3 regions of the Micromonospora sp. NPDC000442 genome follow, and region 3 is predicted to be linked to each of the others. Evidence: predicted binding sites of a transcription regulator. Region 3 holds the regulator's gene; each other region holds the start of a gene.
The links. Region 3 encodes HrcA, which represses chaperone genes, less so after heat shock. Its sites were predicted from a motif close to GGTTNGCACNCTCNNNNNGAGNGTGCNAACC; they were not measured.
Positions count from the first base shown of each region.

Region 1: groES (co-chaperone GroES) is a predicted target of HrcA. The motif match lies at 1,572-1,602, and genes of this name have one in related genera.
Region 2: groL (chaperonin GroEL) is a predicted target of HrcA. The motif match lies at 4,618-4,648, and genes of this name have one in related genera.

Region 1 covers NZ_JBIAYZ010000010.1:123,462-130,909, reverse strand. Annotated here, with positions in the region: gene groL (chaperonin GroEL) at 1-1,051, opposite strand, end outside; gene groES (co-chaperone GroES) at 1,123-1,437, opposite strand; gene ACFY2A_RS18190 (helix-turn-helix domain-containing protein) at 1,809-2,609, shown strand; gene ACFY2A_RS18185 (DUF397 domain-containing protein) at 2,600-2,791, shown strand; partial or broken gene ACFY2A_RS18180 (hypothetical protein) at 3,112-3,684, shown strand; partial or broken gene ACFY2A_RS18175 (SAM-dependent methyltransferase) at 4,126-4,536, shown strand; gene ybaK (Cys-tRNA(Pro) deacylase) at 4,613-5,092, shown strand; gene ACFY2A_RS18165 (substrate-binding domain-containing protein) at 5,303-6,397, shown strand; gene ACFY2A_RS18160 (ATP-binding cassette domain-containing protein) at 6,501-7,319, shown strand; gene ACFY2A_RS18155 (sugar ABC transporter permease) at 7,316-7,448, shown strand, end outside.
Region 2 covers NZ_JBIAYZ010000004.1:251,591-259,038, reverse strand. Annotated here, with positions in the region: gene ACFY2A_RS08225 (S8 family serine peptidase) at 25-2,709, shown strand; gene groL (chaperonin GroEL) at 2,798-4,420, opposite strand; gene ACFY2A_RS08215 (hypothetical protein) at 4,696-5,598, opposite strand; gene ACFY2A_RS08210 (cold-shock protein) at 5,877-6,080, opposite strand; gene ACFY2A_RS08205 (GNAT family N-acetyltransferase) at 6,293-6,823, shown strand; gene paaN (phenylacetic acid degradation protein PaaN) at 6,888-7,448, opposite strand, start outside.
Region 3 covers NZ_JBIAYZ010000019.1:45,469-52,916, reverse strand. Annotated here, with positions in the region: gene ACFY2A_RS24805 (MOSC domain-containing protein) at 1-521, shown strand, start outside; gene ACFY2A_RS24800 (phytanoyl-CoA dioxygenase family protein) at 609-1,514, opposite strand; gene ACFY2A_RS24795 (hypothetical protein) at 1,734-2,693, opposite strand; gene ACFY2A_RS24790 (enoyl-CoA hydratase-related protein) at 2,812-3,600, opposite strand; gene hemW (radical SAM family heme chaperone HemW) at 3,621-4,844, shown strand; gene ACFY2A_RS24780 (DUF4870 domain-containing protein) at 4,871-5,467, opposite strand; gene hrcA (heat-inducible transcriptional repressor HrcA) at 5,678-6,700, shown strand; gene dnaJ (molecular chaperone DnaJ) at 6,774-7,448, shown strand, end outside.

The DNA.
Region 1 (7,448 bases), on a different contig from region 3:
TCTCCTTGCGGATCTGCGCGACCCGGTCGGCCACCTCGCTGGCCTGGCCACCACCCTCGACGACGGTGGTGTTCTCCTTGTCGACCACGATGCGCCGGGCGCTGCCCAGCACCTCCAGGCCGACCTGGTCGAGCTTGTAGCCGAGCTCCGGGGCGACCAGCTCGGCGCCGGTGAGGATCGCCATGTCCTGGAGCATCGCCTTGCGGCGGTCACCGAAGCCGGGCGCCTTGACCGCGCAGACCTTGATGGTCTTGCGAATGGCGTTTACCACCAGGGTGGACAGCGCCTGACCCTCGACGTCCTCGGCGATGATGAGCAGCGGCTTGTTGTTCTGGAGGACCTTCTCCAGCAGCGGCAGCAGCTCCTCGATCGCGGAGATCTTCTGCGTGGTGATCAGGACGTACGCGTCCTCCAGCACCGACTCCTGCGACTCCGCGTCGGTGACGAAGTTCGGCGAGATGAAGCCCTTGTCGAACTGGAGGCCCTCGGTGACGTCCAGCTCGGTGTGCAGCGCGGAGCCTTCCTCGACGGTGATCACACCGTCACGGCCGACCTTCTCCATCGCCTCGGCGATCAGCTCGCCGATGGTGGCGTCCTGCGCGGAGATCGTCGCGACGTGCGCGACCGACTTCTTGTCGGAGACCTCGACGGCCTTGCCGAGCAGCGCCTCGGAGACCTTGGTGGCGGCGGCGTCGATGCCCCGCTTGAGGCCGGCCGGGTTGGCGCCCGCGGTGACGTTGCGCAGGCCCTCACGGACCATGGCCTGGGCGAGCACGGTCGCGGTGGTGGTCCCGTCGCCGGCGACGTCGTTGGTCTTGGTCGCCACCTCCTTGACCAGCTGCGCGCCGAGGTTCTCGTACGGGTTGGTGAGCTCGATCTCCTTGGCGATGGTCACACCATCGTTGGTGATCGTCGGCGCACCGAATTTCTTGTCGAGGACGACGTTGCGCCCGCGCGGCCCGAGGGTGACCTTGACCGCGTCAGCGAGCGCGTTGACACCGTGCTCCAGCAGGTGCCGGGCGTCGTCCGAGAAGCTCAGGATCTTCGCCATCTATGTCCCTTCGAAAGCGACGTTGCCCCGGCCCGGCGAGCCGGACCGGGGCAACGACACTGATCGGTTGCTTACTTCTCGATGACCGCGAGGACGTCGCGGGCGGAGAGCACCAGGTACTCCTCGCCGGCGTACTTGACCTCGGTGCCGCCGTACTTCGAGTAGAGAACGGTGTCGCCGACGGAGACGTCGATCGGCACGCGGTTGCCCTTGTCGTCGATCCGGCCCGGGCCGACAGCGAGGACGGTGCCCTCCTGCGGCTTCTCCTTGGCGGTGTCGGGGATCACGATGCCCGAGGCGGTGGTGGTCTCGGCCTCGTTCGCCTGGACCACGATGCGGTCCTCGAGCGGCTTGATCGCAACCTTGGTCGCGGTAGTCACGGGCATACCCTCCTGGGGTACTTGGTTTCGTTGCCGATCGGCATGCCGACCAGCGTCAATCTGCCACATGCCACCGGGCGGGGCCGTCGTCGCGGGTGCCGGTCCGCCTGGCGTTCAACCCTCGGACACCAGGGCCCGAAGGTTGGCACCCTCAGGGTGAGAGTGCTAATCGCAGGTTATTCCTCGGCTAGCACTCCGTCAAGGAGAGTGCCAATCCGCCACCCCCGTGTCGCCACGCTCGCGCACCCGCACCGCCACTCTTTCCGCAGTCTTCCGTCGCCGTTCGCCAGGGTTGACCGCAACACGCCGACAGTGCCTTCCCGCCGAGCGCGCCGACCCTTACTCTCCGGCGCGACCACGTCACGGAGGGCGGGCAGATGGCGGACATACCAACCCTGGGATTCCTGCGCGACCAGTTGCGCCGGGCCCGCAAGGTACGCGGGCTGAGCCAGGAGGAGCTGAGCAAAATGATCAACTATTCCCCGTCGGCGGTGAGCGCGATGGAAATCGGTCCGAACCAGCTGAGCGCCGATTACCTGGCCCGGTTCGACAAGGTGCTGGAGACCGGCGGCCTCTTCGTCGGGATGCTGGAGCTGATCCGGCTGCACGCCGAGCCGGACTGGTTCCGGCCGTGGGGCGAGATCGAACGCGAGGCGGTCGCGCTGCGCTGGTACGACCCGGCCGTGGTGCCGGGCCTGCTCCAGACCGAGGCGTACGCGCGGGCGATGCTCCGGGCCGGCCCACCGCTTACCGACGAGCAGATCGAGAAGCGGGTGCTGGCCCGGATGGCCCGGCAGGAGGTGCTCGCCCGCGAGGAGCCGCCGCAGCTCGTCGCGGTGCTCGACGAGCAGGTGCTGCGCCGGCAGGTGGGCGAGCGCGCGACGATGCGCGAGCAGTTGGAGCACCTGCGCAGCCTCACCGACCGCCCGCACGTCCAGGTACGCGTCATCCCGGCCGAGACCCCGTGGTACGTCGGACTCAACGGGCCGTTCGTGCTGGCCCGGCTCGCCGACGGCACCGAGGTGGCGCACCTGGACAACCAGCTCCGGGGGCACACTGTGGACAGCCCGAACGACCTTGCCAGCCTCGGACGACGTTGGGAGACTGTGGCCGGTGAGGCGCTGCCGCGCCGGCAGTCCGCCCGCCTGATCGAGGAAGTGGCGAAGTCATGGACCTGACCCGTGCCGCCTGGCGCACGTCCTCCCGCAGCAACAGCAATGGCGGCGCCTGCGTCGAGGTCGCCGACAACCTGCCCGGCGTGGTCGCCGTACGCGACAGCAAGGACCCGGCCGGCCCGGTGCTCGCCTTCACCCCGGCTGCCTGGCGCGCCTTCGTCGCCCCCCACGCCCCCACCCGCTAGACCCGGCCCCGACGCGGCGTCCGCCCGCGCCGCGCGCCCGCCCACCGCCTCCCGGCCCGACTCGGCTCGGCTCGCTCAGCTCGACTCGGCCCGACTCGGCTCGCTCAGCTCGACTCAGCTCGACTCGGCCCGAATCGGCCCGAATCGGCTCGCTCGGCCCGACTCGGCTCGCTCAGCTCAGCTCGGCCCGACTCGGCCCGGCCAGGCCCGGCCCAAGCCGGCCCACCCCGGCCCGGGCTGCCGAGTTGCCCGACCTCGCCCCGCGGGTGTGCGCGCGGGTTGCGGCATGACGCGGCCTCCCGCCGAGCTGACAGCCCAAGATGCCGCAACCCGCGCCTTCCGGCCGGCGTGAGGGCCCAAGATGCCGCAAGTCGCGACCGGCATGCCCGCAAGAGGCCGGCCGGGGCCTCCGGCGGGGCGGACGGGGGCGGGACGGAAGAATGGGGCGGGTGGATCTGGAGCAGTTCGCCGCGTTGCGTACCGCTGAGGGGTCGGCCGCGCTCGACGCGGCGGCCCGGGTGGCCGGCGGTGATCCGCTGGTCGCGGCGGCGGCGCTGCGCTCGGCCGGGGTGCCGGCCGGGCTCGCGGCGGCGGCGCTGACCCAGGCGGAGCTGCGCCGCCGGGCGACCGGCAAGTTCGGGCCGGCGGCGGCCGGCATGTTCTTCACCCGGCCGGGGCTGGAGCAGGCCACCCGGCAGGTCGTCGCCGACCGGCGGGCGCGGCGGCTGCGCGCCGCCGGGGTGAGCACGCTTGCCGACCTGGGCTGCGGGCTGGGCGCCGACGCGCTCGCCGCCGCCCGCACCGGCTTCCGGGTGTACGCGGTGGAGGCGGACCCGCTCACCGCTGCGCTGGCCGAGGCGAACGCCCAGGCCGCCGGGCTGGCCGACCTGGTCACCGTCGAGTGCGGCGACGCGACGGCGTTCGACGTGACCCGGGTCGAGGCGGTCTTCTGCGACCCGGCCCGACGCCGGGCCGGCACCGGCCGCCGGATCTTCGACCCGAACTCGTACTCGCCGCCGTGGGACTTCGTGACCGGCCTGGCCGAGCGGGTGCCGCACACGGTGGTGAAGGTCGCGCCGGGGATCGACCACGCGCTGATCCCGCCCGGTGCCGAGGCCGAGTGGGTGAGCGTCGACGGCGACCTGGTCGAGGCGGCCCTCTGGTGTGGCGAACTGGCCGAGCTGCCCCGCCGCGCGACAGTGCTGAAGGAGAAACTTTCGGCTGTCGTCCCGAGCGGAGCAGCAGTTTCCTCCGGCCACCCGACCGACGGGGAAAGCCGGCACACCGACGGAGCCGGCGGCGGAAGCCGGCACACCGACGGCCCGGCGACGTACCAGCTGACCGGAACCGGGGCACGTGAGGCGGTGGTCGGGCCGGTGCGACGCTTCGTCTACGACCCGGATCCGGCGGTGGTCCGGGCTCACCTGGTGGCCGAGCTGGCGGCCGAGCTGGACGCCACGTTGGCCGACCCGACAATCGCCTACCTCTACGCCGACGCAGCCCAGCGCACGCCGTACGCCCGTTGCCTGGAGGTGACCGACGTGCTGCCGTTCTCCCTCAAGCGGCTGCGGGCGTTGCTGCGGGAACGGCAGGTCGGCCGGGTGGAGATCCTCAAGCGCGGCTCCGCGTTGGAACCCGAGCGACTCCGGCGCGACCTGCGGCTGGCCGGCGACCAGCCGGCGAGCCTGGTGCTCACCCGGGTCGCCAGCGCCCCGACGGTCCTGCTCTGCCGCCCGGTGGCCTGAACCCGAGCCCCCGGAGCCGAACCACCGGCTGAGAAGGCACTGGCTCGGGTATCGGGCCGGGGCTACCTTGGCGGACATGGCGGGACGTGGCACCCCGGCGATCGCGCTGCTGGCGAAGCGGAAGGTCGACCATCGCACCCATCCGTACGACGTCTCGCCTGACGAGCCCAACTATGGCGCGCTGGTCGCCGCCGCGCTCGCGGTGGCGCCCGAGCGGGTCTTCAAGACTCTGGTCACCGAGGTTGACGGGGCGCTGACGGTGGCGGTGGTGCCGGTGACCGGCGATCTCGACCTCAAGGCGCTGGCGGCGGCCGTGGGCGGCAAGCGGGCCACGCTGGCCGAGCGGGCGGCGGCCGAGCGGGCCACGGGGTACGTGCGCGGCGGCATCAGCCCACTGGGCCAGCGGCGACGCCTGCCCACTGTCCTCGACGTCTCCGCCCTGGCGCACCCGACGGTGTACGTCTCGGCCGGCCGCCGAGGGCTCCAGGTGGAGCTGAGCCCCGGGGATCTGGTCGCGCTCACCGACGCGCAGACCGCACGCCTCGCCGCCGTCTGACCCGGCCGGAGGAGTCCCGGCTGAACGGGACGCCGGCACCGGAACACGGACGGTGGCGGCGCGATGTCGAGGGCGTTGCTGAATTGTTACCGCTGACAACAAACTCATGACCGGCGCACCCTTGTGCTGGCGTGTGGCGCGCAATACGTTGCCGGACACAACAAAACAAAAACACCGACACCCTTCCCCACCCTCGAAAGGACCCTGCACATGCGCAAGGGCTTCCTCGCCGTCGGCACCGTGGGCCTGCTGGCCCTCGGCAGCCTGACGGCCTGTGGCGACGAGTCCGGCGGCGACCAGGCCGGCTCCGACGTGACCCCGAAGATCGGCGTGATCCTGCCGGACAGCAAGTCCTCCGCCCGCTGGGAGGGCGCTGACCGCAAGTTCCTCCAGGCCGCCTTCGATGCTGCCGGTGTCGAGGCGGACATCCAGAACGCGCAGGGCGACAAGACCCAGTTCCAGACCATCGCCGACCAGATGATCACGAGCGGCGTCACCGCGCTGATGATCGTGAACTTGGACTCCGGCACCGGCAAGGCCGTCCTCGACAAGGCCAAGTCGCAGGGCGTCGCCACCATCGACTACGACCGCCTCACCCTCGGCGGCTCGGCGGAGTACTACGTCAGCTTCGACAACGAGGCCGTCGGCAAGCTCCAGGGCGAGGGCCTGGCCAAGTGCCTGACCGACCAGAAGGCGGAGAAGCCGGTCGTGGCGTACCTGAACGGGTCGCCGACCGACAACAACGCCACCCTGTTCAAGAACGGCTACGACTCGATCCTCAAGCCCAAGTTCGACGCCAACGAGTACGTCAAGGGCCCGGACCAGTCCGTGCCGGACTGGGACAACGCCCAGGCCGCCACGATCTTCGAGCAGATGCTCACCCAGACCGGTGGCAAGATCGACGGTGTGCTGGCCGCCAACGACGGCCTCGGCAACGCCGCCATCTCGGTGCTGAAGAAGAACAAGCTCAACGGCAAGGTCCCGGTGACCGGCCAGGACGCCACCACGCAGGGCCTGCAGAACATCCTCGCCGGTGACCAGTGCATGACCGTCTACAAGGCCGTCAAGCAGGAGGCCGACGCCGCCGCCGAGCTGGCCATCGCGCTGGCCAAGGGCGAGCGCAAGGAGACCGGCCAGACCGTCAAGGACCCGGAGGGCAACCGCGACGTCCCCGCCGTCCTGCTCACCCCGCAGGCGATCTACAAGGAGAACGTCAAGGACGTCATCGCCGACGGTTTCGTGACCAAGGAAGAGGTCTGCACCGGCAACTTCGCCGCGCTCTGCACCGAAGCGGGCATCAGCTGACCTCACCCGCCTAGGCGGCGCCGCCCGGCACGGTAACCCCGTGCCGGGCGGCGTGCCGCCGCTGGACGGGCCCCGATCTCCCTCCGTGACAAAGGAGAACCCCGTGTCCGCGACCCCTCTGCTGGAGCTACGCGGGATCGACAAGAGTTTCGGTCCCGTCCAGGTCCTACGCGATGTCGCCTTCGCCGCCTATCCGGGCGAGGTCACCGCGCTCGTCGGTGACAACGGCGCCGGCAAGTCGACCCTGGTCAAGTGCATCAGCGGCATCTACCCGACCGACGCCGGGCAGTTCGTCTTCGACGGCCGGCCGGTGAACATCCACAGCCCGCGCGACGCAGCAGCGCTCGGCATCGAGGTCGTCTACCAGGACCTCGCGCTCTGCGACAACCTCGACATCGTGCAGAACATGTTCCTCGGCCGCGAGAAGCGCAGCGGCATCGTCCTCGACGAGCCGACCATGGAACAGATGGCGGCCGACACGCTCGCCGGGCTCTCCGTACGCACCGTCAAGTCGCTGCGCCAGCACGTCTCCAGCCTCTCCGGCGGCCAGCGCCAGACCGTGGCGATCGCCAAGGCGGTGCTCTGGAACAGCAAGCTGGTGATCCTGGACGAGCCGACCGCCGCGCTCGGCGTCGCGCAGACCGCCCAGGTGCTCGAACTGGTCCGGCGGCTGGCCGACAACGGTCTGGCCGTCGTGCTCATCTCGCACAACATGAACGACGTCTTCGCCGTCTCCGACCGGGTCGCCGCGCTCTACCTCGGCCAGATGGTCGCCCAGGTGAAGACCACCGACATCACTCACGCGCAGGTGGTCGAGCTGATCACCGCCGGTCGCTCCGGCGGGCTCGGGCTCACCGGCGAACCGGCCACCAACGGCAACGGCGCGGCGCCGGCCGGTAGCACCACGGGAGGCGTCTCATGAGCACCACCGCCGTCAAGCAGGAAGGGCCGGCCGCCGTCGCGTCGACGCCCTCCGTCGGCAGCCACGTCCGCGACTACTGGCGACGGGTACGCGGTGGCGACATCGGCGCCCTGCCCGCCGTCCTCGGCC
Region 2 (7,448 bases), on a different contig from region 3:
GCGGCTGCGCCGTACTGTGTGCGGATGCGGGCGGAACCCACCACACCCGGCTCGACCGGTAACCCCTGGGCGATCGTCGCGGCGGCTCTCGCCGGCTGTTGGATGGTCGCGGTCACGGTCCTGGCGCAGACCGGCGGCTGGGCCGTGGACCAGGTGGTGCTGATCGGCGGCCTGGACCGGCTGGTGCCGCTCTGGCCGGTGGTCTGCCTGCTCAGCGTGCTGCTGATCGCCGCTGCGGCGCTGCCGCTGGCCCTCGTTCCCCGCTCGGCGGCGGTCCGCGTCACCGGCCGGGTCTGGTTCACCGGCGCGCTCGTGCTCGGCCTGCTCGGGCTACTGCGGACGATCCCCCCGGTGCACCATGAGGCGTATCTCGGCGCGCTGGCCATCGTGGCCGCGCTGCTGACGGTGGTGACGAGCCGGCTGCCGTCCCACGTCCTCGGCCCCGGCCGGCTCGCCGAGACCTGGCGGCCCGCGCACCCATCTGGCGACCCGGGTGCGGAGACCACCACGGCCGGGGACGGCTATGTCGCTGACCTCCGTACCGAGGTCGGCGGTGCGGAGACCACCACGCCCGGGGACGACCCGGGAGCAGGGACCACCGAGCGCGGGGACGACCCGGGTGTCAGTGCGGGTGACCCGGCCGGGCGTCAGGCGCGACTGGGCGCGCAGCCGTCGGTGGCGGCTCTGCTCGCGGTGGCCGCCGGGCTCGCCCTGCTGCTGCCCTGGGTCTGGTGGGGCGCGCTCGGCGGGCTGTTGGAGACCATCCTCGCCGGGTTGGCTGCGGCGGCCGTCGGCGCGCTGGCCGCGACGCTGCTCGACGCTCGGTTCTGGGGCCGCTTCGAGGCCGACGAACCGCCTCGACCAGCCCGCCTGGTGCTCGTGGGCGGGCTCGTCGCCGGGGTGGTGCTGCTGCTGGTGGGCGCCGGCACCGGCCACTCCGGCGCACAGCTGCCGCTACTTGTGACGCTGCCGCCGGCCGGTTTCGCATTGGCCGCGCTGCGGGCCGTGCACCGCCGGCCGGCCGACGGGCGCGGCGTCGCCCACCCGGGCACGGGGCACGGCCTGCCGGCTCACCCGGTCGCCGGTGGCGTCGTGACCCACTATCCGGCCGGGGCGGGCGGTCGGGCACCGACCGCCTGGCTGGTCGGGCTCGGCGTGTTCGGCCCGCTTGCCTACACCGATCCGGAGGAGGTCAGCCTGCTGCTGGTCGGCACCCGCGACGTGCCGTTCTGGGTGGCGGCCGCGACCGGTGCCGGGCTCGCCGTCGGACTGGTGCTGGCGGTCGGGTACGGCCTGCTGCTGGCGCGACGCTCGGCCCGCACGCCGAGCCGGGTGCTGGCCGCGGCGAGCGCCCTGACGCTGCTGGTCACGGTCGGTCTGGTCGGCGCGACCGCCGGACAGCCGGGGCTGCACGGGGAGCGACTCTTCGTACTGCTTCGGGAACAGGCGGACCTCAGCGGGGTGAGCGGCGGGCCAGGTCGGGCGGGCCGGGACGCCCGCGCCGGGGAGGTCTACCGGCGGCTGGTCGACACCGCCGACCGGACCCAGGCCGACCTGCGGCGGGACCTGCGGCGCGCCCGACTGCCACACACCCCCTACTACCTGGTCAACGCGATCGAGGTGGCTGGTGGGCCGGCGGTACGGGCCTGGCTGTCCAGCCGGCCCGAGGTGGCCCGGGTACTGGTCAGCCAGCGGCTGCGTCCGTTGCCGGCGCCCGCCGACAGCGCCACCGGTAGCGCCTCGCCCCCGTCCGGCCCGCCTTGGAACATCACCATGATCGGCGCGGATCGGGTCTGGTCCGAACTCGGCGTCACCGGCGCCGGGGTGACCATGGGCAGTTCCGACTCGGGAGTGGACGGGCGGCATCCGACCCTGGCCCAGGGTTTCCGGGGCGGCGACGACTCGTGGTTCGACCCGTGGAACGGCACCGAAGCGCCGACCGACCGCAGCGGACACGGCACCCACACCGTGGGCAGCGCCGTCGGGCGGGACGGCATCGGTGTGGCCCCCGGCGCACAGTGGGTCGGCTGCGTCAACCTCGACCGCAATCTGGGGAACCCGGCCGCCTACCTCGACTGCCTCCAGTTCATGCTGGCGCCCTTCCCGCCCGACGGCGATCCGTTCCGACAGGGGCGGCCCGCCCGGGCGCCCGAGATCCTGACCAACTCGTGGGGCTGCCCGCCGATCGAAGGCTGCGACCCCTCGGCGCTGCTACCGGCCACGACAGCGCTGGAGGCCGCCGGAATTCTCGTCGTCGCGGCGGCCGGCAACACGGGCCCGTTCTGCGGCTCCGTGCAGGACCCGCCCGCACCGTACGCGGACGTGCTGACCGTCGGTGCGGTGGACGACCGGGGGCGGGTCACCGCCTTCTCCTCCCGTGGCCCGACGGCCACCGGGGCGACGAAACCGGATCTGATGGCGCCGGGGGCGGAGGTCCTCTCCGCGATGCCCGGCGGCGGGTACGCGGTGCTCGACGGCACCTCGATGGCCACACCGCAGGTGGCGGGTGTGGCCGCGCTGATGTGGTCGGCCAACCCGGAACTCGTCGGCGACCTCGACCGGACGCGGCGGATCCTGCGCGAGACGGCCGCCCCGATCGAGACCAGCGACCCGGCCCAGGGTCAGACCGACGAATGCGGCGGGCCGGCGAACCTCGTCGGCGCCGGCCTGGTCGACGCGTACGCGGCCGTCTCGGCGGCCCGTGGGTGATCGTCACCGGACTTCGATGATGCCGCCGACACAGCGGAAGGGGCGGACCGCTGACGCGGCCCGCCCCTTCCGGCGTTGGGAGCTGGACTCAGAAGTCCATGTCCCCGCCGCCCGGGCCAGCCGGTGCGGCCGGGGTCTTCTCCGGCTTGTCCGCCACGACGGCCTCGGTGGTGAGGAACAGCGCGGCGATCGACGAGGCGTTCTGCAGCGCGGAACGGGTCACCTTGGCCGGGTCGATGATGCCCGCGGCCAGCAGGTCGACGTACTCGCCGGTCGCGGCGTTGAGGCCGTGACCCGGGTCGAGGTTGCGGACCCGCTCCACCACGACGCCGCCCTCAAGGCCGGCGTTCACGGCGATCTGCCGCAGCGGGGCGTCCAGCGCGATCTTCACGATCTGCGCACCGGTCGCCTCGTCGCCGGCCAGGTCGAGCTTGTCGAAGGCGGTCTTGCCGGCCTGAACCAGCGCGACACCACCACCCGGGACAATGCCCTCCTCGACGGCGGCCTTGGCGTTGCGGACCGCGTCCTCGATACGGTGCTTGCGCTCCTTGAGCTCGACCTCGGTGGCCGCGCCGACCTTGATCACCGCAACGCCGCCGGCCAGCTTGGCCAGCCGCTCCTGCAGCTTCTCCCGGTCGTAGTCGGAGTCGCTCTTGTCGATCTCGGCCCGGATCTGGTTGACCCGGCCCTGGATCTGCTCGGCGTCGCCGGCACCGTCGACGATGGTGGTCTCGTCCTTGGTCACCACGACCTTGCGGGCACGGCCCAGCATGTCGAGGCTGACGGCGTCCAGCTTGAGGCCGACCTCCTCGCTGATGACCTGGCCACCGGTCAGGATGGCGATGTCGGTCAGCATGGCCTTACGGCGGTCACCGAAGCCCGGCGCCTTGACGGCGACCGACTTGAAGGTGCCGCGGACCTTGTTGACCACCAGCGTGGCCAGGGCCTCGCCCTCCAGGTCCTCGGCGATGATCAGCAGCGGCTTGCCGCCCTGCATGACCTTCTCCAGGATCGGGAGCAGGTCCTTGACCGACGAGATCTTGCTGTTCGCGATCAGGATGTACGGGTCGTCGAAGACGGCCTCCATACGCTCCGGGTCGGTCATGAAGTAGGCCGAGATGTAGCCCTTGTCGAAGCGCATACCCTCGGTGAGCTCCAGCTCCAGCCCGAAGGTGTTGCTCTCCTCGACGGTGATGACGCCTTCCTTGCCGACCTTGTCCATCGCCTCGGCGATGATCTCGCCGACGCTGGTGTCACCGGCGGAGATGGAGGCGGTGGAGGCGATCTGCTCCTTGGTCTCGACGTCCTTGGCAAGCTTCAGCAGCTCCTCCGAGACGTTGGCGACCGCAGCCTCGATGCCCCGCTTCAGGGCCATCGGGTTGGCACCGGCGGCCACGTTGCGCAGGCCCTCGCGAACGAGTGCCTGGGCCAGGACGGTCGCCGTCGTCGTGCCGTCACCGGCGACGTCGTCGGTCTTCTTGGCGACCTCCTTGACCAGCTCGGCGCCGATCTTCTCGTAGGGGTCCTCGAGCTCGATCTCCTTGGCGATGCTCACACCATCGTTGGTGATGGTGGGGGCACCCCACTTCTTCTCGAGCACGACGTTGCGGCCCTTGGGGCCGAGGGTCACCTTCACGGCGTCGGCGAGCTGGTTCATGCCCCGCTCGAGGCCGCGGCGCGCCTCTTCGTCGAACGCGATCATCTTGGCCATACGGCGTTGTCCTCCTGGACACTCACGGGCCACCCGAGTGTGTGCCCCGGATGGGCCGTCTGGTGTACGCACCTTGGGACGTCGCCACCTGGCGACGGCGACGTCTCCTCGGCCGGGCCGGATAGCCCGCGACGACCGGCCACGTGCCCCACCCGTGGTTATGTCACGAGCGCGACCGCGGCCCCACCGTCCCGACCAGCTGGCACTCACGCCATGCGAGTGCCAATGACTTGTTTAGCACTCTGCCCTGCCGAGTGCAAGCACGATGGCCCGGGTCAGCCGAGTTCGGCCGCCAGTTGGGCGGCGTTCACCGGACCCTCGTGTGCCCGCTGCTCGGCGTATGTGACAACGAGCCCGACCAGCTGCGCGAGGTACGCCGGCAGGGTCAGTACCGCGACCACCGTGACCGTCAGCACCGCACCCACCGCCGTACCCGGCGAGTCCAGCGGAGTGGCGCCGAACGGCAGGATCGCCAGCGACTCGACCACGCTCGCGGCCAGCGAGAAGCCGATCACGGCGGCGCCCACAAGTGCCACCCGACCGAGCAGCAGCCCCAGCCGGTCACGCAGCATGCGATGCGACCTGCTGAGCGGGTCGTGCCGCTCGAAGAGGTAGACCGGGCCGGCCATGGCCAGCGCGAACGCCGCGTACACGCCGGGCAGGAAACACAGGCAGAAGCCGAAGGTGACGATCAGGGTGATGAGCAGTGTCCAGCCCCACAGACCGAACGCCCGACGCAGTCCGTAACGCAGCGCGGCACCGGTGCCGACCGACTCGCCGATCGCCTGCCGGCTGATCACCCAGGTGCCGGCGGCCCAGCCGACCGCCTGCACCACACCGAGCAGCAGGCTGCCGCCGACCAGCACGAGCAGGAGCGTCGCGAGGTCGGACCAGAAGTTCGCCGGCAGCGCGGCGGAGTCGCTGGCGAGTTGGGCGTCCCAGCGGGCCGAAGGGTCCACGGCCAGCACGAGCACCGACAGCACCGCGGCCGGCAGCGCCTGGGTGAGTACGAGGATCGGCAACAGTGGTCGCCAACCGCGACGGGCGGCGCCCACGCAGCGCGCGAACCAGCCGCCCAGACCGGCCCCGGGCGGGGTGACCAGGGTGTCGGAGGGGTCGAGGCCGTAGCCGCCCGGGGGGTACCAGCCGTAGACCGGCTGGCCGGGATACGGCGTCATGCCGACGTGGGGCGGCTGCGCGGGATGAGCCGGCGGCACACCGTACGGAGGCTGGCCGGGGAGGGGCGGCTGGCCGACCCATCCGGCGGGCGACTGCGGCTCACCCGAAGGCGAGGAGGACGGACCTGTCGGGGGCGGCTGGTCGGACATGGGATCTCCTCAGCGACGGCTGGATCGGCCCATGATCTTCCCTTGTGGGGCACCGGCACCGCAGCCCCCTCCGGCGATGGTCACGCCACCCCGACGACGATCGGTCGGTGGGGGTGGGCGGTCGGCGCTCAGGCGATGACGCGCACCTGCTCGGCCTGTGGGCCCTTCTGGCCCTGGGCGATCTCGAACTCCACCCGCTGACCGTCGTCCAGCGCCTTGTAGCCGTCCATCTCGATTGCGGAGAAGTGAACGAAGACGTCCTGCCCGCCGTCGACGGCGATGAAGCCGTAGCCCTTCTCGGCGTTGAACCACTTCACGGTGCCTTGTGCCACGGTGTTTTCCTCACTCTGCACGGCGTTCCACTACCTCGGGTCGCCGGCGCACCGGGGACCCGGAAACCACCGGTTTCGGCAGTCGTCGACGACCGCTGAAACGGGTGACCGAAATCGCACGCTACACGAGGAGTGACGACGGCGCACGACCACAAATCGGGCGTATTACAGTCGACCGTATCGTCGTACGTCATTGTGATAAGCATGCGGGCATGACGATCGTCACCGACGGAACGGGCGTGCGCCGGGCCGTCATCCGCCGAGTCGAGCCGGCCGACGCAGCTCGGATGCGCGCGCTACGCCTGGAGATGCTGGCGGACGCGCCGCTGGCCTTCCTGGAGACGATCGCCGAGGCCGCGGCCCGGCCCCACGCCGAGTACGCCGCCCGGGTCGCCCGGGTCTCCGCCGGCCCGGACACGGCGCAGTTCGTGGCCGATCCGGGCGGCCGGCTCGTCGGGCACGCCGGTGGGATGGCGCACCCGGCCGAGCCGGGGGTGACCGTGCTGTACGCCGTCTACATCACTCCGAGCTGGCGGGGCACCGGCCTGCTCGCGGATCTGGTCGGTGGGGTGGCGGGCTGGTCCCGGGCCTGCGGACGGAAGGAGCTGATGCTCGAGGTGGTGGTCGGCAACGACCGGGCCTACCGGGCCTACCGGCGGCTGGGATTCGTCGACACCGGCGTCCGCGTCCCGCACCCCAACATCCCGACCCTGCGCGAACTCCAGATGCGCAGGGCCGCCTAGACCCCACGGACGATCACCGGACCGGGCGGCCCCGGGGCGGCCCCGGAGCCCCCAGCGCAACCCCTCAGACGTGCCGGCGGCTCTGCACGATCCGGAACCGGTTCGCCACGTACGCCCCGTCGGTCAACGCCGAGTTGGCCGCCGCGTTCGCTCCGCTGCCGTGGAAGTCGGAGAAGGCCGCCGACTGGTTCACGAAGACGCCGCCGGTGAGGTTGGCCGACAGGTGCACCCCGACCTCGATCGCCGCCGCCTCGGTGGCGTCCAGCACCGCGTCGTCGGTGGAGTAGACCGCTGCGGTGAGCGCGCCCTTCTCGCCCACGGTCGAGCGCAGGATCTCCAGGCTGTGCGCGGTGGAATCGGTGGCGATGGCGAAGGAGATCGGCCCGAACCACTCCCGCGAGTAGGTCTCGGTGTCGCCGGCGTCCAGCTTGACGATAGTCGGCGTACGCACCACGGCCTCGGGGAACGACGGGTGCTCGACGGTACGCGACTCCAGCACCGGCGAACCGACCTTGGCGACCTCGTCCAGCCGCTCCAGCACCCCGTCGTTGACGATGGCGCCGGTCAGCTCCACTCCCCGGGCCGGGTCACCGGTGAGCTTGCCGACCGCCGTGGCGATGCCGCC
Region 3 (7,448 bases):
ACGGGGTGGCCGGCGACTTCATCGGCGAACGGACCCACCACGGTGGTCCGGACAAGGCTGTCTACGCGTACGCGGGGGAGGACGCGGCCTGGTGGGAGGCGGACCTCGGGCGCACCATCCGCCCCGGCGGCTTCGGCGAGAACCTCACCACGTACGCGGTCGACGTGACCGGCGCCGTGATCGGCGAGCAGTGGGCCGTCGGTGAGGTGCTGCTCCAGGTGACCATGCCGCGGACGCCGTGCACCACCTTTGCCGGATTCTGGGGCGTACCGGATCTGATCAAGCGGTTCACCGCCCGCGCGACCCCCGGCGCGTACCTGCGGGTGGTGCGCGAGGGCGCGGTGGGCGCCGGCGATCCGATCGAGATCGTGCACCGGCCGGCGCACGGGGTGACCCTCGGCGAGGTGTTCCGGGCGCTCAGCCTGGAGCCGGCGCTGCTGCCCCGGTTGCTGGCGGCCGACGACCTGCCCGAGCCGATCCGTGAGAAGGCGCGTCGCCGCCTGGGCGAACCGGCCGGCTGACGGACCGGCGCGTCGTCCCGAGGTGACGCGACAGGCCCCGTGAGCCACGTCCAGGCGTGGCCCACGGGGCCTGTCGTCACGGTCCGGTCAGCGGAGCCAGGGGATGCTGCGGTTGAGCAGACCGCGCTGCTTGAGCTCCTTGCGCAGCGGGATCTCGTCGTCGATGTAGCCGTCCCAGTTGATGCCCCAGTAGTTGGCCGTGTGGGTGCCCTCACCGAGCAACTGGCGCTGCACCGGCGTGCGGTTGCGGTACCACTCGCCGTCCTTGTCGGGGTGCAGCTCGTCGAGCGGGCGGATCCACCGGTAGGTGTAACCGACGAACAGCATCTTGCGGGTGATGTTCGACAGGTTGGTCGACCGGGAGTGCCACTGGCGGCGGTCGAAGATGAAGGCGTCACCCGGGTTGGCGGTGATCTCGACCGTGCCCTCGGGATCCGGGTTGTGCACGCTCAGGTCCGTCGGGCGGGGCAGCGAGTTCCACAGGTGGCTGCCCGGGATCACCTTCGTCGCGCCCCGGCCCTTCTCCGACAGGTCGGAGAGCACGTAGGCGACCTTCAGCGAGAACATCGGCCGCGGCAGGTTCGGGTCCATCGTCTCCGGGTCGGAGTTCTGCCGGTACCCGTCCTGGTGCCAACCCCAGTACGGCTTCTCGGGCTCCGACGCCGGCGGCGTGACGTCGAGGTGGTTGTGGTGGGTGTAGATGTTCCAGCCCGCCAGCCCCCACATGTAGGGGAAGGCGATCGGGTGGGTGAGCAGCTCGCCGAAGAGCTCGTCACGCTCAAGGAAGCCCAGCAGGTGCAGGGTGCCGTCCTTGGTGGTGGTGCCCTTGGCCTTCTCCTCCTCGTACACCCGGTCGACCGCGGCCTCCAGAGCGGCCCGGTGATCCTCGGTCAGGACGTTCCGCAGCAGGAGAAAGCCCTGCTCGTGAAACTCCTTGCGGTCGACGTCACTGATCGGTTCGTAGCCGGTCCGGTCGCCGTAGTCGAACGCCACGTCGTACCCCTCCCCAAGAGGTGAAACCATTTCTGGCACAGGCCGCCGATCGTAACGCGCGTCCGGATGGCCCGGGGGGCACCCCGCGACCTTTCCACAGGCACGGCGACTGAAGGCGGTTGCCTGACTACCGCACGTCACCCAACGTGGCGAGACGCGGCCTTACGTGCCGAATTGCCGGATCTTGCGGTGACTGCGGGTAAAAAGATCGGGGGTCGCTCAGACGTCGGCGTGGACCTCGGCGAGAACCTCCGTGTCGCCCCGGTCGCTGTCCGGCAACCGCTTCCAGGCGCCGCGCTTGGCGGTCCACTCCCGGCCGTCATAGGTCACCCGCTTCACCCCGTGCTCCTTGGCGTGGGAGACCAGCCAGTGCGTGTACCGCCAGCCGGCCCGTACGCCCTCGGGGGACGTCATCAGGCTGCCGGCGGGGCTCCGCTCGAAGTCGTTGATCCCCACTTTCAGCAGGGTCGGGTTGCCGTAGTTGTCGACGGCGGAGCTGAAGTAGCTCCTGCCTGCCGGGCGGTCGTCGTCGGAGGCGACGGCCACCAGGCCCCAGTCGAGCGCCAGTCCCTTGGTCAGCGCGGCGATGGCGGCGGCACCGCGCATCACCGGGTCGCCGCCCACCGCGCAGGTGACCGCCGTGGTGGCGTGACCGAGCAGCGCCCGGGTGAGCACCTGCGACTCGTCGGCCCACTTCTCGTAGGCCTCCGGGAAGGCCGAGCGCTGCACCTTCTGCGCGGCGTCGGTGACCCGCATGTCCTCCCAGCCGCGCACCTTCTTCAACGCCGCGTAGAACTTCCCCGCCGCGTACCGGGGGTCGCGGATCTGGGCCGGTGTGCCCCAGCCCTGGCTCGGTCGCTGCTGGAACAGCCCCACGGAGTCGCGGTCACCACCGGTCAGGTTGCGCAGCCCGGACTCCTGGTACGCGGTGGCGAGCGCCACCACCACCGCCCGCTCGGGCATCTCGCGCTGCACGCCGATCGCCGCGATGGTCGCCGCGTTCGCCATCTGCTGCGAGTCGAGCGTCACCTCGCCGTCGGCCTGCACCGTGCAGGCCCGGCCGGCCAGCGGCAGCCGTAGCCCCTCACCGGCCTGCCTCAGCACCACGATCATCCCGATCGCGGCGATCAGGACGAGGACCACGAAGCCCGTCGCGACAGCCCGAGTTCGCACCCGCACCTCCTGTGTCAAGGTCCGCCAAGCGTACGTCCCTGATCGACCCGTTCGGGTCGTCCGACCGGTTCCCACCTCCTGTGGCGCCCACGCGCAACGCGAGGTTCCCCGTCCCGGCCGTACCTCACCTACCGAGTTCCGCCACCCAGCGCGGCGGCCGCTTCTCCCGGAACGCGGTGACCCCCTCGATCCCGTCCGCCGACAGGAAGTACCCGGTGGACAGCTCGGCCAGCTCGGCCAGGTCGGCGCGCAGGTCGACGGCGGCCGGGCGGCGCAGCAGTCGCTTCGCACCGGCCATCGCCGCCGGGGCCCCGCGTACCAGCGAGTCGCAGTACCGCTGCACCGTGGCATCCAGTTCCTCTGCCGGCACCGCGGCGGTGACCAGGCCGATCTCGGCCGCCCGCCGGCCGTCGAAGGTGTCGCCGGTCAGGTACAGCTCGGCTGCCGCCCGGCTGGTCAGGCGGGGCAGCACCGTCGCGGAGATCACCGCGGGGATCACCCCGATCCGCACCTCGGTGAAGGCGAACGTGGCCTCGGCCGTGCAGACTGCCAGGTCGGCCGCCGCGATCAGACCCAGGCCGCCGGCCCGGGCCGGGCCGGCGACCCTCGCCAGCACCGGCTTCGGGCACTCCCGGACCGCCGCGAGCACGTCACCCAGCATCCCGGCGGGCACCGTGCCGCTGGCGTACGCCGCCGCGGTCTCCTTCAGGTCGGCTCCGGAGCAGAAGACCGGCCCGGTGTGGTCGAGCACGATCACCCGGACCGCGTCGTCGGCGACCGCGGCGGACAGTCCGGCCAGCAGTTCGGTCATCAGCGGCGTGGAGAGCGCGTTGCGGTTGTGCGGACTGTCCAGGGTGAGCGTGGTCACCCCGTGGGCCGTGGCGACCCGCACGAGCGCGTCGGGAGAGGTCATGCCAGGGCACACTAGTGGCCATGCCCGGCGTCCTTCCAGCAGGCGAGCCCGTCCCCGTCGACGGGTCGCTGCCCGCGTCCGCCCGTGCGTCCGTGGGCGCCCGGGGTTTCGGGGTGTACGTGCACGTGCCCTTCTGCGCGAGCCGCTGCGGCTACTGCGACTTCAACACGTACACCGCCGACGAGCTGGGCGGCGGCGCGAGCCGGGAGGCCTACGCCGACGCCGTGCTGGCGGAACTGACGCTCGCCGCCCGGGTGCTGGGCGAGGCCCCGCCGGCCCGGGTGGACACGGTCTTCGTCGGCGGCGGCACCCCCACCCTGCTGCCCGCCGACGACCTGGCCCGCATCCTCGACGCGATCGACCGGACCTGGGGGCTGGCCGCCGACGCGGAGGTGACCACCGAGGCCAACCCGGAATCGGTGACGCCCACCTCGCTGAAGGAGTTGCGCGCGGCCGGGTACACCCGGATCTCGCTGGGCATGCAGTCGGCCGCGCCCGGGGTGCTCGCCGTGCTCGACCGCCGGCACCATGCCGGCCGGGCCACCGCCGCCGCGCTGGAGGCCCGCGACGCCGGCTTCGACCACGTCAATCTCGACCTGATCTACGGGACACCGGGGGAGCGGGCCGAGGACTTCGCCGCCTCGCTGGATGAGGTGGTGGCCGCGGGCGTGGACCATGTCAGCGCGTACGCCCTGATCGTCGAGGACGGCACCCGGCTGGCCGCCCGGATGCGCCGTGGCGAGCTGCCCTACCCGGACGAGGACGTGGCCGCGGACCGCTACCTGGCCGCCGAGTCCGCCCTCGGCGCGGCCGGTTTCTCCTGGTACGAGGTCTCCAACTGGGCCCGCACGCCGGACGCGCGCTGCCGGCACAACCTGCTCTACTGGGCCGGCGGTGACTGGTGGGGCCTCGGGCCGGGGGCACACAGCCACGTCGGCGGAGTGCGTTGGTGGAACGTCAAACATCCCGCCGCGTACGCGGGACGCCTCGCCGCCGGGGCGTCACCCGGGCAGGCCCGGGAGGTGCTCACCGGCGACGAGGCGCACATGGAGGACGTCATGCTCCGGTTGCGGCTGGCTTCCGGCCTGCCACTGGACGTGCTTACCGACGCCGGGCGGGCGGGCGCGGCGCGGGCGCTGGCCGAGGGGCTGCTCGCCGAGCCCGCCCACGCCGCCGGCCGCGCCGTGCTCACCCTGCGCGGCCGGTTGCTCGCCGACGCCGTGGTTCGCGACCTGCTGCCCTGACCCCCGTCACCAGGTAAGCCGGCCGGTCAGCGCTTCACGAAGGCGTACGTCATCGGGTACTGGTAGAGCACCCCTTCGTTGGCCTTGACCCCGCCGATGATGCCGAAGATCACCGGCACGATCCCGGCGATGATCGGCGCGAAGAACAGGATGCCGCAGGTGATCATGGTGAGCACCCAGCTCAGCACGCCGACGATGGCCCAGGTGAGCTGGAAGTTCAGCGCGGCCACCGAATGGGCCCGGGCGACCGGGGACTGCTGCCCGCGGGTCATCATCGCGATCAGCGGCGCCACCCAGCCGAAGAGCCCGCCACCGACGACCACGCCGAGCGGGCCGCCGAAGTGCGCGATCAGGGACCAGGTCTTGTCCTCGTTGTTGGCGTAGCCACCGCCAGGAGCGCCGTAACCGCCGGTCGGGTAGCCGACACCGGGGGCCCCGGGCGGCGGCGGGTAACCGCCGGGCGGCGGGTAGCCCCCGGGTGGGGGGTAGCCGGCCGGCGGCGGTTGGTCGCCGGTGGGAGGTGGATAGCCGCCGGGCGGGGGATAGCCGCCCTGGCCAGGCGAACCGGACAGTGGTGTCGTGGGTTCGTCGCCGGAGTCCGGGGGACGAGGTGGTTCAGTCATGGGGGTCACGGTAGGTGCCACCGGCAACGGCGCACCAGAGCGACACCGGCGAGTGTCAACCCACCGATCGGTTCGATGACGGGCGTGCCGACTTGATCATCGCGTGGACGGGGACGCCGACGTAGACTGGCACTCGCTACAGTCGAGTGCCAGAGTGTTCCTCTGGTGGCCGTGACGCTGCGGGCTGACCTGCGACAGGAGGTGGCAAGGATGGGTCTGGACGACCGGAAGCTCGCCGTGCTCCGGGCGATCGTCGAGGACTACGTCGCCACCCAGGAGCCGGTCGGCAGCAAGTCGCTGGTCGAGCGGCACCAACTCGGTGTCTCGCCGGCCACGGTCCGAAACGACATGGCCGTGCTGGAGGACGAGGGCTACATCCGGCAGCCGCACACCAGCGCGGGGCGGGTGCCCACCGACCGTGGCTACCGACTCTTCGTCGACCGGTTGAGCCGGGTCAAGCCGCTCAGCCCGGCCGAGCGCCGGGCGATCGAGCGCTTCCTGGCCGGCGCCGTCGACCTCGACGACGTGGTGCACCGCACGGTGCGGCTGCTGGCGCAGCTGACCCGGCAGGTCGCCGTCGTGCAGTACCCGAGCCTGGCCCGATCCCGGGTGCGTCACCTGGAACTGGTGCCGATCTCCACCACCCGGCTGATGCTGGTGATGATCGCCGACACCGGCCGGGTCGAGCAGCGACTCGTCGAGCTGCCCGCGCCGGTCCTCGCCGACGACGTGCTGGACCTGCGCCGGCTGGTCAACGAGAAACTGGTGGGCGTCCGCCTGTCGGAGACCCCGCCGCTGGTGCAGGCCCTCATCGAGGACTGCGTGCCGCACCTGCGCCCGGCGATGACCACCCTGTCCACGGTGCTGCTGGAGACGCTCGTCGAACGGCACGAGGAGCGGCTCGCTCTGGCCGGCACCGCCAACCTCGCCCGGGGCGGCCTGCTCGACTTCCAGGGCTCGTTGCGTCCGATCCTTGAAGCACTTGAGGAGGAGGTCGTGCTGCTCAAGCTCATCGGCGAGGTGGAGCCGAGCACACTGCGGGTGCGCATCGGCGACGAGAACGAGTACGACAACCTGCGGGCGGCTTCCGTGGTCAGCACCGGATACGGCCCGGGCGCGACCATCGTCGGGGGGATGGGCGTGCTGGGACCGACCCGGATGGACTACCCCGGAACCATCGCCACGGTGAGGGCCGTGGCACGCTACGTGGGCGAGCTGCTGGCCCAGAACTGACAAGTCAGGGCCGACGGCAGGCTGCCGCCGCCGAACGGCGTAACTCGAGACGAACACGAGGACACGGAACGCAGTGGCCAGGGACTACTACGGCATTCTCGGCGTGAGCAAGGGTGCCTCCGATGACGAGATCAAGCGCGCCTACCGCAAGCTGGCGCGCCAGTTCCATCCGGACGTGAATCCGGATCCGGAGGCACAGGAGAAGTTCAAGGACATCAACGCCGCGTACGAGGTCCTCTCGGACGATCGGAAACGGCAGATCGTCGACCTCGGCGGGGATCCGCTGGCACCCGGCGGAGGCGGGCCCGGCGGTCCGGGTGGCCCCGGCGGGGCCGGCCCCTTCGTCGGCTTCCAGGACATCATGGACGCGTTCTTCGGTGGTGCCACCGGCGCCGGGCGAGGCCCGCGTCCGCGTACCCGCCCCGGCGCCGACGCCATCCTGCGCCTGGAACTGGACCTCCAGGAGACCGCCTTCGGCGTCGAGGCGCCGATCACCGTCGACACCGCCGTGCTCTGCACCACCTGCTCCGGTGCCGGCACCGCCGCCGGCACCCACCTGGCCACCTGCGAGGCGTGCGGTGGCCGGGGCGAGGTGCAGTCGGTGCAGCGCACCTTCCTCGGGCAGGTGGTCTCCGCCCGGCCGTGCACGGTCTGCCAGGGTTACGGCACCACCATCCCGAGCCCCTGCCCGACCTGCGCCGGTGACGGCCGGGTACGCACCCGTCGTTCGCTGACCGTCAAGATCCCT